DNA from 3 places in the Mesorhizobium sp. Ca11 genome. Region 3 is predicted to be linked to each of the others. Evidence: riboswitches for the same ligand, from Rfam matches in the RefSeq annotation. Region 3 holds a riboswitch; each other region holds the start of a gene.
What was found. Region 3 has a riboswitch for cobalamin ahead of LB538_RS17060 (CbtB domain-containing protein). Riboswitches for the same ligand answer to the same signal wherever they lie in the genome.
Positions count from the first base shown of each region.

Region 1 (3,793 bases), on a different contig from region 3:
CTCCCGGCTGATAATATCCCGCCTTCGGCACGCTGACCGGTTCGGCCACGGCCGCATCCGACCCGGCGAGCCTTGCCAGCCTTTGCACCAGCGCGCGCATATTGGCCGGGCCGCCTTCGCGGAAATAGCCGAGCAGGGCGTTGAGCTCGGCGCGCGGCAGGGTCGAGCCTTCGACCAGCCGCAGGTCCTCGTCATGGCTTTCGCCGGGCAGCAATGCCAGCTTGATGCCGCGTTCGCGCGCCACTGCGGCGAGCTGGTCACAGCCATAGCGCCACCAGTCATAGCCGCCGAGGATGCGGACGAGGATGACCCTGGCGTGGCGGGCGACGCTGTCGATCCACAGGTCCACCGACATCGGGTGGCGAAGGTCACGCAGCGCCGCAAGCCGCATTGAGGGCAGCCGCGCCGCATCCGCCTTCCAGGCGGTGGCCAGGCCGGCGAGGTCGCTGTCGGTGAAGGACAGCGCCACCACATCCGCAGGCGTCTGCCTGAGGTCGATCGGCTCGGCGAGATCGTCGAGCGATGCGGATGTGGTGGCGAGGATGTGCATCGCGGTCCGGATTGCCTCAGCCGGCGAGGATACGCTCGATCGCCGGGCGGTTCAGCCCCTTGAGGCCGATGACAACGAGCCGCGAGCGGCGGTCGTCCTCAGCCGTCCAGGCGCGGTCGTAATAGTGGTTGACGCGCGGGCCGACGGCCTGCAGCAGGAGCCGCATCGGCTTGCCGCCGACCTCGACGAAGCCTTTGACGCGCAGCACGTTTTCCTGCTCGGCGGCAAGGGCGACGCGCTTGGCCAGCTCGTCGGGATTGGCGATCGACGGGATGTCGATGACGAAGGAATCGAAATCGTCGTGCTCGTGGTCGAGCTCGTCGTCGTGATGGGTCTTGCGGTTCTCGATGTCGTCCTCGACGGCGAGACCGAGGCCGAGCAGCACCGAGGGATCGACCTTGCCCTGCGACGTCGGCACGACTTTCACGGCGCGCGCCACATGCTCGCCGATGACGGCGTTGGCGCGCTCAGAGCCCGCCGCATCCATCAAATCGCTCTTCGACAGGATGATCAGGTCGGCGCAGGCGATCTGGTCCTCGAACACCTCCTCGACCGGATCGTCATGGTCGAGCGAATCGTCCGCGGCACGCTGCGCCTTCAGCGCGTCCATGTCGGAAGCGACGCGGCCGTCGGCCAGCGCCGGGCCGTCGACCACGGCGATGACGCCGTCGACGGTGACGCGGCTCTTCACGGTCGGCCACTGGAAGGCTTGCACCAAGGGCTTCGGCAGAGCGAGACCGGAGGTCTCGATCAGGATGTGGTCGACCTTCGGCGTGCGGGACAGGATCTGGTCGAGCGCCGGCACGAAATCGTCGGCGACGGTGCAGCAGATGCAGCCATTGGCGAGCTCGACGATGTTTTCCTCCGGGCAGGTGTCGACGCCGCAGCCCTTCAGGATCTCGCCATCGATGCCGACATCGCCGAACTCGTTGACGATGATCGCCAGCCGCTTGCCCTTGGCGTTTTCGAGCAGGTTGCGGATCAGCGTCGTCTTGCCGGCGCCGAGAAAGCCGGTGACGACGGTGCAGGGCACGCGGGAAACGGATGCGTTCATGGTCGGTCCTTCAGCATGTCGAGGGGAGGGATGCGGGCAACCAGGCCGCGCTTGAGAGAATCGGGCCGGCCGCGCCAGGGGATGAGGCCATCGGTCGAGGTGGCGAAGAGCTTTGCGCCGGCGACGAGATCGGCGCCGCTGGTCGTGTTCAGATCGCCGAAGACGTAGCTCCAGCAGCCGTCGCGCAGCAGCGCGGCGCTTAGCCGGCGCTTGCAGTTGCCGAGGCATTCGACGGTACGGATGTCGATCTTTTCGCCGCAAGCAGCCCGACGCGTGTCTTCGGCAAGCAGCGCGCCGGCGCGCGGATGCGCATCCGACCCGGTCTCGTCGCGGCAGGATGAGCAGACGATGACGGTGACGCCAGCCAAAGCATCGGGCTCGGACGGAATGTCCGCACTGTTTGCCGGGAAACTGCCGTTGCGATCCAAAACCATGCTCCTTGCCCGGAAAACCCGCCGGGCATTCGGATACTTAAAGTCTCAGACGGCAGGTCTCCTGGCTCGCGGGTCGTCACCCTGAATGCCGCCTTCCCGGGAACATCCCAGTGGTTTTCGGCAGAGGCTCGTCGCTTACAGTTGCGGGGACAGCCGCGGATTTGGGTGTTGGCCCGCACCGCATTCCCTCTTGGCTCCTCCCTTTGCCGGGAGAAGACCGTCTGGGTCAGGATTTAGAGGGTTCAGGGGGCTGGAGTCAACGACTGGCTTAGTACCAGCCTTTTGGCGGCTTTATGGGTTTGAGGTATGGACCCACAAGTTTGCGAGGCGGTGAGGCCACGGGCGCCATACTTAACGAACAGCCGTGCTGGCAAACCGGTTCCCACATCAAGACGAAGCGATTGGCGTCGAACTTCGGCTCATGAACTATTATATAGCGCTGCCCTACCGGCAATAAGCCACAGGCGCCTGCGATCTGCTTGTCGATCGTTCCAAACTCCAACCACCGCAGAAGAAGCGCCGTCACTTCTTTTGGCTGCATACCGGGTGCAATGTGGCCGCCACAGAAAATGACTGGACGCGTGACCTCTACCCATTCCTCTCGGTAAGCACCTGTCGCATATGATGGCGACGCTAAGGTCAGGTAGGCCAAGACCAGACATATCGAGCGCCTGAAAACCATCGCAACCGATCCTAACCACAGTTGGGATGTTCTATTTTTGTTCACTCTCCCTGTCAACGCGCAGCTACGACACCGCGATGTCGGCCAGCGCCGGCCCGAGGTCGCCGGCCGGCGTCACTTCGATCGCCTCCAGGCCGAGCCAGCCCTGCATCTGCTTCAACTCGTCGAAGAGCTGGGCGGCCGTTTCGGGCGGGGCGCCGGCCTCGGCGTAGGCGGCGTGGACGCGCAAGATGCTGGCCGGGCGGTCAGCTTTCAGATCGACGCGGGCGACGATCCGGTCGCCGAGCAGGAAGGGCAGCACGTAGTAGCCATATTGGCGTTTCTCGGCCGGCGTGTAGATCTCGATGCGGTAGCGGAAATCGAAGAGTTTCTCCGTCCTGGTGCGTTCGAAGACGACGGGATCGAAAGGGGCGAGCAGGGCGCGCGCTTCTATCCGGCGCGGGAAACGGGCGTCCTTGTGGAGATAGGCGGTCTTGTCCCAACCTTCGACCTTCACCGGCAGCAATTCGCCGGCTTCGACCAGTTCCTCGATGCGATCCTTCGTGTCGCCCGGCGCGAGACGAAAATAGTCGCGCAGGTCGCCATAGGTGGCGATGCCATGGGCGCGGGCGGAAATGCGCAGCAACTCGCGATGCGCGTCCTCGACCGAGGGAATGGGAAGGTCGAGCACCGCCTGCGGCAAAACGCGCTCGGGCAGGTCGTAATAGCGTTCGAAGCCGCGGCGGTAGGCCGTGGTGATGCGCCCGGCCCAGAACAGCCATTCGAAAGCGTGCTTGGCCTCGCTCCAGCCCCACCAGCCGCCATTGCCCTTGTGGCCTTCGATGTCGGACGCGGCGATCGGACCGCGATCGGCGACCTCTCTATATATCTCGTCGATCATTTCCTTGCGTTCACGACCCCATTTCGCCAGGCCGAGATACATCTCGTCGCCCTGCTCGGCGCGCTGCATGCGCCAGCGCATCAAAGGATAGGTCTCGACGGGCAGGAACGATGCCTCATGCGCCCAGTATTCGAAAACGGCGCGCTTGCGGGTGACCGCGGCATTGTCGAGCAGCGTAAGCGGGTAGGGGCCG
Region 1 is NZ_JAIUHU010000001.1:513,264-517,056, reverse strand. It holds gene LB538_RS02505 (cobaltochelatase subunit CobN) at 1-550, opposite strand, end outside; gene cobW (cobalamin biosynthesis protein CobW) at 567-1,604, opposite strand; gene LB538_RS02495 (DUF1636 family protein) at 1,601-2,032, opposite strand; cobalamin riboswitch at 2,072-2,275, opposite strand; gene LB538_RS02490 (winged helix-turn-helix domain-containing protein) at 2,785-3,793, opposite strand, start outside.
Region 1: linked by a shared signal. The riboswitch ahead of LB538_RS02495 (DUF1636 family protein) and the one ahead of LB538_RS17060 (CbtB domain-containing protein) in region 3 are both predicted to bind cobalamin.

Region 2 (3,793 bases), on a different contig from region 3:
CACATGGCTTGAACTCCTTACCTGCTTTCTTTGCCCTTACCCGGTCTGAGATCATCCGCTGAGGTGTTGAGATTCAGGTCAGGCCGAGCCGAAAATGGTGGTTTCCGAGAACCGGAGCGGAGCGTACTTGAAGTACGTGAGCACCGGAAGCGCAGGAAGTTGCCATTTGCAGGCCGGCCTCACCTGAATATCAACACCTCAGTCGGCGTCCAGCGGTTCAGTTCCCACCGGCTTGCCGTCGCGCGACAGCCTGATCTTCTCGACCTTGTCCTCGGCCGCTTTCAGCAGCCGGTCGCAATGCGCCTTCAGCGCCTCGCCGCGCTCATAGATCTTGATCGACTGGTCGAGCGGGACGTCGCCGCGCTCAAGATCATCGACGATCTTCTCCAGCGCGTCGAGCGCCTGTTCGAAGCTCATCGCCTTGACGTCCTCATTGCCTTCCAATGCCATACCCTATCCCTTCATCAGCCGCCCGACATGGGCGGCGACTGAAAATGCCAGTCCCTGCAGATCGTAGCCGCCTTCCAGCAGGCTGACGAGCCTGTTGGAGCTGTGGCGCCCGGCGCGCTCCATCAACTGGCCGGTCGCCCAATCGAAATCGTCCTCGGTCAGGTTGATCTCGGCCAGCGGATCGCGGTGGTGCGCGTCGAAACCGGCGGAAATGATGATCAGGTCCGGCGCGAACGCATCGATGGACGGCAGCACGCGCGACAGGAATGCGTCGCGGAACAGGTCGCTGCCGGTCTGCGGCGCAAGCGGCGCGTTGACGATGTTGCCGGCGCCGGTCTCGCTCTTCGCGCCGGTGCCTGGGTAAAGCGGCATCTGGTGCGTCGAGCAGTAGAGAACCGACGGGTCGTCCCAGAAGATGTCCTGGGTACCATTGCCGTGATGAACGTCCCAGTCGACGATGGCGACACGCTCGGCCTGGTGTTTCTTCTGCGCGTAGCGGGCAGCGATCGCCGCCGTGTTGAACAGGCAGAAGCCCATCGCCGTGGTCTTTTCGGCATGATGTCCAGGCGGACGCGCGGCGACGAAGACGTTTGCCGCACGGCCCTCGAAAACGTCGTCCACCGCCGCGTTGGCACCGCCGATCGCCGTCACCACGGCCTGCCAGCTTTTCGGGCTGGCGCTGGTATCGGCGTCGATCGACACGATCCCGCTCTCAGGGATCGCCCCGCGCACGCGCTCAACGAAATCCTGCGGATGCGCATAGAGGATCGTTTTCTCGTCGCCTTCCGGCGCCTTGACACGGTCGAGCGCCGAAAAAGCCTCGTCGTCGAGCACGCGCTCGATGGCGCGCAGGCGGTCGGGCCGCTCGGGGTGACCGGGCGGCGTGAGGTGTTCGAGGAAGATCGGATGCGTGTAGAGACGGGTGGCCATGGCGCCTAATCTAGGGACCTGGCGGCCGAATGACCATGTTTGGCAGGCCGAATGGCTGGGGAAATCGCGTCTTGCCGTGTCGCTAACGCCATTGGCGCGGCCCAAGCTTCGCTGTAAGGTCGCATCGCTGCCAGGTGCCCGCGACGCGGGAGAATCGGGAACACGGTTGAACTCCGTGGCGTGCCCAACACTGTAAGGGGGACCGCGCCGGCACACGCCACTGTCGAAGACGGGAAGGCGCCGGATGCGGGACGATCCCGAGCCAGAAGACCGGCCCGGCAGACATGGTTTTCCGCTTGGTCAGGCGGGGGACTGCTTGTCGCAAGGGGAAAAGCGATGACGGCAGCAGCGATCGCCGCGAGCGGCGACGACTTTGACCAATTGGCGCGCGACGCGGTCTACCGGGCCATGTTCACCAGGCGCGATGTGCGCAGCCATTTCGTCCCCGACGATCTCGATGACAATGTGCTGGCCCGGCTCATCACCGCCGCGCATCACGCCCCGTCGGTCGGCTATATGCAGCCGTGGAATTTCATCGTCATCCGCGACGCCGAGCGGCGCAGACAAGTGCGCGACCTGTTCCTTGCCGCACGCGAGCAGGAGCTGCCGGCGATCGAGGCGGAACGGCAGGCGCTCTACAGGAAACTGAAGCTCGAAGGCATCTGCGAAAGCGCGCTCAATCTGTGCATCACCTGCGACCGGCAACGGTCGAAGGACTCGCCGCTCGGGCGCTGGCACAATCCGGAGATGGATCTCTACAGCACCGTCTGCGCGGTGCAGAATTTCTGGCTGGCGGCGCGGGCCGAAGGTGTCGGCGTCGGCTGGGTGAGCATCATCGAAACCGAGGCATTGAAGCGGCTTCTCGCGATCCCGGAGCATGTCACGCCGATCGCCTATCTCTGCGTCGGCCGCGTCTCGGAATTCGCGCCGAAGCCGGACCTCGAGGCGCATGGTTGGGGCAAGCGCCTGCCGCTGCCCGAACTGGTCATGAGCGAGACGTTTCGCGGCGCCGGCGAGGCGCCGCTTAAATCGGCCATCGCAAAGCTCTGCGGCCCATCAAAGCCATGATCAGGCGGCTCTCGGAGTATCCCAGCGCGAGCCGCCGCCAAAAGAGCCCAGCGCCTTGTCGCGCAGTTCCCTGAATTTGGACGAGGTCTCGGCGAGCCGGCGGTCCCATTCGGGATTGGGCGCCTGGCCTTCGATGGCTTCGAAATAGACCTGCATCAGCGAGGCGATGGCGAAGGGCTCGATGAAGGCTGCCTTGAAGGCCCAGGCGAAGACGATGGCCAGCACGAAGGCCCAGCCGGCAAGCTGGCCCGGCATGACCCACAGAATGGCCGCCGCGGGCGCCAGCATCAACAGGAAGATGACGAAGGACACGCCCCACATGATCGCCGCCAACCAGACGGCGTTCTTGACCATGTGCTTGCCGTTCTGCGCGTAGAGCACGATGCCTTGCCTTGCCGTCTCGAAAGGCGAGCTCGAATTGATGCGGATGTTGTAGCCGAGTATGATTTCGTCGACATAGGTCAGCGACAGGCGGATCACCGTGTTGATGAAGCTGACGATGCCGCTCAGGCCCGGAATGGGCAGGAAGGCGGCGATGCCGCCGATCAGGCCGGTGATGGCTCGGATGGCGCCCTTGACCAGCTGGTCGACGACGAAAAGGATGTTGGCCTCGGCAAAACGCTGGGTGACCACTTCCTTCGCGTAGGCGATCTGGCCCTGGCCGTCGGGGACATCTTGGCCGTCGATCAGATGCACCATGACGGCGATATGGCCCGCTTTCAACACATAGAGGATGTATTCGCGTATCCAGTAGACGGCGATCGAGATGACGCTGAAGCCGACCACGCCACCCCACAGCGCGAAGGACATCGGGCCGTCGGGATCGGTGGAGATGTGGCCGACGCCGTAGCCGACGCTGGCGCCCGTACCGGTCGCCATGATGTAGGCGACCGTGATGCCAAAATAGACGATCATGCGAAAGACGATGAACGGCCATGTCCGCATCATGATCGACACGGATCTGGCGATGCTGAAGTCCCACATGGCCCCGACTCCCCTCACCTTCAGAGTTGGCGGTGGAGGATGCGCTCGCCCCGGCGATTGTCAATCGCGGCAGGGTTGCGCCGGCCCGAAACCGGTGCATAAGCCGGTGGCTTGATTACCCGAGCGTGCCGTCAAGGCTTCTTTCGCAAGCCTTCGAGCAACTGCTTGAAGGCCGTGATCGCTTTTTTCGAGGTCGCCTCGGGGTCCGTCGAATTGGCGATGCGCTGCGCGGCCTGGCTGCTGGCGCCATTGATCAGCCGTGAGGTCGTCTCGGGATCAAGCTCCGGAACGACCTCGCCCTCTTCCTGCAGCCTGGTCAGATGGTTGGTCATCGAGGCGGTGCAGGCGCTGGCATTCGGCC
Region 2 is NZ_JAIUHU010000002.1:328,521-332,313, reverse strand. It holds gene LB538_RS05330 (DUF2277 domain-containing protein) at 1-5, opposite strand, end outside; gene LB538_RS05325 (exodeoxyribonuclease VII small subunit) at 199-450, opposite strand; gene LB538_RS05320 (histone deacetylase family protein) at 454-1,380, opposite strand; cobalamin riboswitch at 1,496-1,674, shown strand; gene bluB (5,6-dimethylbenzimidazole synthase) at 1,717-2,448, shown strand; gene LB538_RS05310 (hypothetical protein) at 2,449-3,432, opposite strand; gene LB538_RS05305 (TetR/AcrR family transcriptional regulator) at 3,564-3,793, opposite strand, start outside.
Region 2: linked by a shared signal. The riboswitch ahead of bluB (5,6-dimethylbenzimidazole synthase) and the one ahead of LB538_RS17060 (CbtB domain-containing protein) in region 3 are both predicted to bind cobalamin.

Region 3 (3,793 bases):
GCCATCTGGCCGTGGGTCAGGCTGGGGATCTGGATGCCGGGAGGAGGCGGGGCCGAGGATCCGCCATGCGCCTGCGCGGATGTGGCGGCCAGAAATGCGAGCAGCGCCGCAACCGAGCAATTCCAGGAAAAGTGTGCGGCGGTTTTCCGTCCGGAATTGCGAGAAAACGAAAGACCAAAGTGGCTCTGCGGTCGTACCGACCGTTGAGCCGCTTTGTTCGCCAGGGCGCAGAACCGTGGCGGCCAACGCATCGGATTTCAGGCGTAGCGGCGTGCCGGGCTGCGCTGGTCGCGCACCGCGACCACGCGTTCGGCAACCGCGCCGAAGCCGAGCCCGACGACGGTCCACAGCACCAGCTGGATGCCGAGCGAGGCGACGCGGAATTGCCACAGCACGGTCGCCGAGAAGTTCTCCGGCACTTCGTTGATGTCGGGCAGCGCCGCCTTCACCAGCGCGAAGACGACGAGGAAGGCGAGGCCCGCGACGATCGAGGCGTTCCAGGCGCCGAGCCGGTTCCACAGCCGCTGCGCCAGGCCGACCGCCGCCACCATCGCCGCGATCGAGACGACAATCATGATGAAGAACAGCTCGGTGCGGTAGCCGATCGTTTCGGCATTGCCGACTGCGGGCGGGCTGGCCGGGTATTTGAGGCCGGGGACCACGATCACGGCCAGGAAGCCGAGTGCCGCGATCAGCGCCGAGGTGCCGCGCGGTCCGAGCGAGCCCAGCCGGCCATAGGCATAGGCGAAGACCAGCGAGAACAGCCCGCCAAGCGCAGCGCCATAGATCAGCACGCCGGTTGCCAGGCCGATGCCGGCTTGCGTGGCGCGGCTGACCATCTCGGGCTCCGGCGGCCCGCCGGCGGCGTGGGCCTGCTGTTCCTCGAAGGCGATCGCCTTGTCGACCTGCGGCTCGCCATAGACGCGGGCGAAGGCGAACGCCAGAATCCCGGCGACCAGCCCGACAAGCATGCCGCGCAGCAAAAGTTTTCCAACCATGTCACCAATCCCTCCAAGCAATTCCAGGAAAAGTGCGTAGCGGTTTTCCGTCCGGAATTGCGTTAAGCCAACCAAGCAATTCCGGGAAAAGTGCGTAGCGGTCTTCCGCCCGGAATTGCGTTAAGCCAACCAAGCAATTCCAGGAAAAGTGCGCAGCGGTTTTCCGTCCGGAATTGCGTTGGATCAGAATCGAAAGCGGGTTCAGCGATGCTGAACCGCTTTAGTGGCAGGGGAAGCCGAGCAGATGGCGGCCGTCATGCACGAATTCGTGCACATAGGTGCCGCGGATCAGCGAGGTCGCGCCTTCTTCCGCGCCGACGAAATAGATCGCCAGCATCAAAAGCAGCCCGCCGAGGATGGCCCAGGGCAGAAGCTCGCGGACCGGAATCGCAACCGGGCCGTAGCTGGGGGCGAAGGTGGTGTCGGACATATTGACCTCCCTTGGGATACTGCGTCCCGTTGATCGAGTGCTGCGGAATAAGGCCTGACTTTCGGCTGGTGCCGATCACAGTGGCGCGACCGTGCCGGACTCGCACCGGCTTCCAATCCCGTATAGCACTAAGACACTTGTCAGCACTTCGTTCGCCTGTCAACGACATGTAATGGCGGCACGGCTTCGTGAGGCCTGTTTTTCGCTGGGCCACGGAGTTTTTCATGCTTGTCCGCCTGACGATGATCGCAAGCGGAGCGACGGCCGGCATGCGCAAGGGCCGCTTTCCGAACGATGAGCCGCCGGAGCCGCGCGCCCTCGATCGCGCCGGCGCGCTGGCCGCTTCGCTGCGTCGCGCCGACCGTGTCTGGACAAGCCCGGCGCTGGCCGCGCGGCGGACGGCGGAGGCGCTCGGCCTTGATGCGACGGTCGAGCCGCTGCTTGCCGAGCAGGATTTCGCGCGCTGGGCCGGCAAAGGTTTCGAAGAGGTGCAGGCCGAGGATCCCGAAGGTATGGCGGCCTGGTTCGCCGGTACAGACGCGGCGCCCCATGGCGGTGAATCGCTCGCCGACGTCGCCCGGCGGGGCGCTGCGCTGATGGAGCGGCTGGCCGGCGAAAGCGGTCACACCGTCGCGGTGACGCATGCCATGCCGATCCGCGCCGCCATGGCGCATGTGCTCGGCGCACCGCTTTCCTCGGTCTGGAAGATCGACATCGAGCCGCTGTCGCTCACCGAGTTCCGCTGTGATGGCCGCCGCTGGGTGCTGCGCGCGAGCGGCGTCACTGTCGCCGGCTGAACGCCCATGCGTGAACGCTCCATCCGTGAACCCGGCCGGCATATCAAGCCGGCACACCACTGTTTCAGCAATCGCTAACGGAACGGAAACGCCTCGCTGCTATAGTGCGGCCCCGTGGCGAGGAGAGCCTTGCCTGAGGAGCCCGCCGGATATGGCCGATTATCCCGAGACCGAACGTCGTCTTCATGCGCGCGAATTCGTGCTCAAGGAAGCCACGATCATCGCCGCCGGCGTCAGGATCGGCTGCTCGGTCAGAAATCAGCACGAGCAGGGCGCGGAATTGCGCGTCGGTGCCAATGTGGAGATCCCGGACCGCTTTCTGCTCGAGGTCCCGGCCGACGATACGGCCTATCGCGCTTTGGTGCGGTGGCGGCGCAACGACCGCGTCGGCGTGGCGCTCTACAGCAACGCGCCGAAGGACTGATGCTCAAAGATAGCGGCGCACGCCCGCCCTGTAGGCGCGGTAGGGTTCGCCGAACTTGCGTTCCAGATAGGCCTCCTCGCGCAGCACCACGCCGTAATGCAGGATGGGGAAGCTCGCGATGGTCGCGATGACGGCCCACCAACTGTCAAAGAGCAGCCCGATCCCGAGAAGCAGTCCCATCAGGCCGACATAAAGCGGATTGCGGGTGAAGCCGAACGGGCCGCCGGTGATGATCGCGGTGGTCGGCAGCGTCGGGTTCACATTGGTGCCGCCGCGCAACATCGTCGAGCGTCCCCAGGCGATGATCGCAACCGCCAGTGCTGCCAGCACTATGCCGAGCACGATGGTCAGCGGGCGGCCGCCGATCGCCAGCGGCCACACATAGCGCAGGGCCAGCATCGCGATCAGCGCCACGAGAAAGAGCAGCGGCGGAAACACCGCCACGCCCGGATTGTCCGCTTTGTCATCCATAGCCATCTTCATCGACCAGGCGCCATTGCCGCCACTATGCACGGACGCGCATCGTCCAGCAATTCGTGACTTGATCCTGCCTAGGCGATGTGCAGCCCGGCATATCGGGAACACAGCCGTGGCGCGCGCGTTCACTGTCGCCGATCGACAGGGATTGTGCGGATGAGCAAGACAGCCGTTTGGGTGGCGCTGATCGCCATCGTTCTCGTGGGCCTCTATTTGTTGCAGGCTAACGGCATGATCAGATTCTGATCAGGGCGGCGCGTCACCGTTAGCGGGCTCAACAGCAGCGACTCCCTCCGCACCCGCTGGCTGCCTTCTGTTCTTCCAACCAGCGGTCGCGCGGCTTGCAGCTTGACGGCCGTGGCGACAGCTCGACCTCAACCGTCCCGCCAACAAGGCTCGGCTGGGCTGCCCGGTGCAATTCCATCGGGCGAACGCCGTCGCTGACCTCGAAGGTCAGCTTCGCCGCCTGATCGAGAGAGACATGGTCCGAAACCTTGCGGATGATCGCGGCGAATTTGCCGGCTGGCATATGGACCGGTCCGCCTTCGTCCACGTCCCACAGCTGGACGAATATCTCCGACCATGATTCCGGATTTGCTTCGCAATCCAGCGCCGCGAACTGTCCAGCCTTCACCTCGGTGACATGGTACCCTGGCTTTACCGGCCG
Region 3 is NZ_JAIUHU010000008.1:266,236-270,028, forward strand. It holds gene LB538_RS17050 (hypothetical protein) at 1-5, opposite strand, end outside; gene LB538_RS17055 (CbtA family protein) at 258-998, opposite strand; gene LB538_RS17060 (CbtB domain-containing protein) at 1,219-1,428, opposite strand; adenosylcobalamin (AdoCbl) riboswitch at 1,420-1,571, opposite strand; gene LB538_RS17065 (histidine phosphatase family protein) at 1,653-2,225, shown strand; gene LB538_RS17070 (PilZ domain-containing protein) at 2,377-2,649, shown strand; gene LB538_RS17075 (methyltransferase family protein) at 2,653-3,120, opposite strand; gene LB538_RS17080 (DUF6428 family protein) at 3,401-3,793, opposite strand, start outside.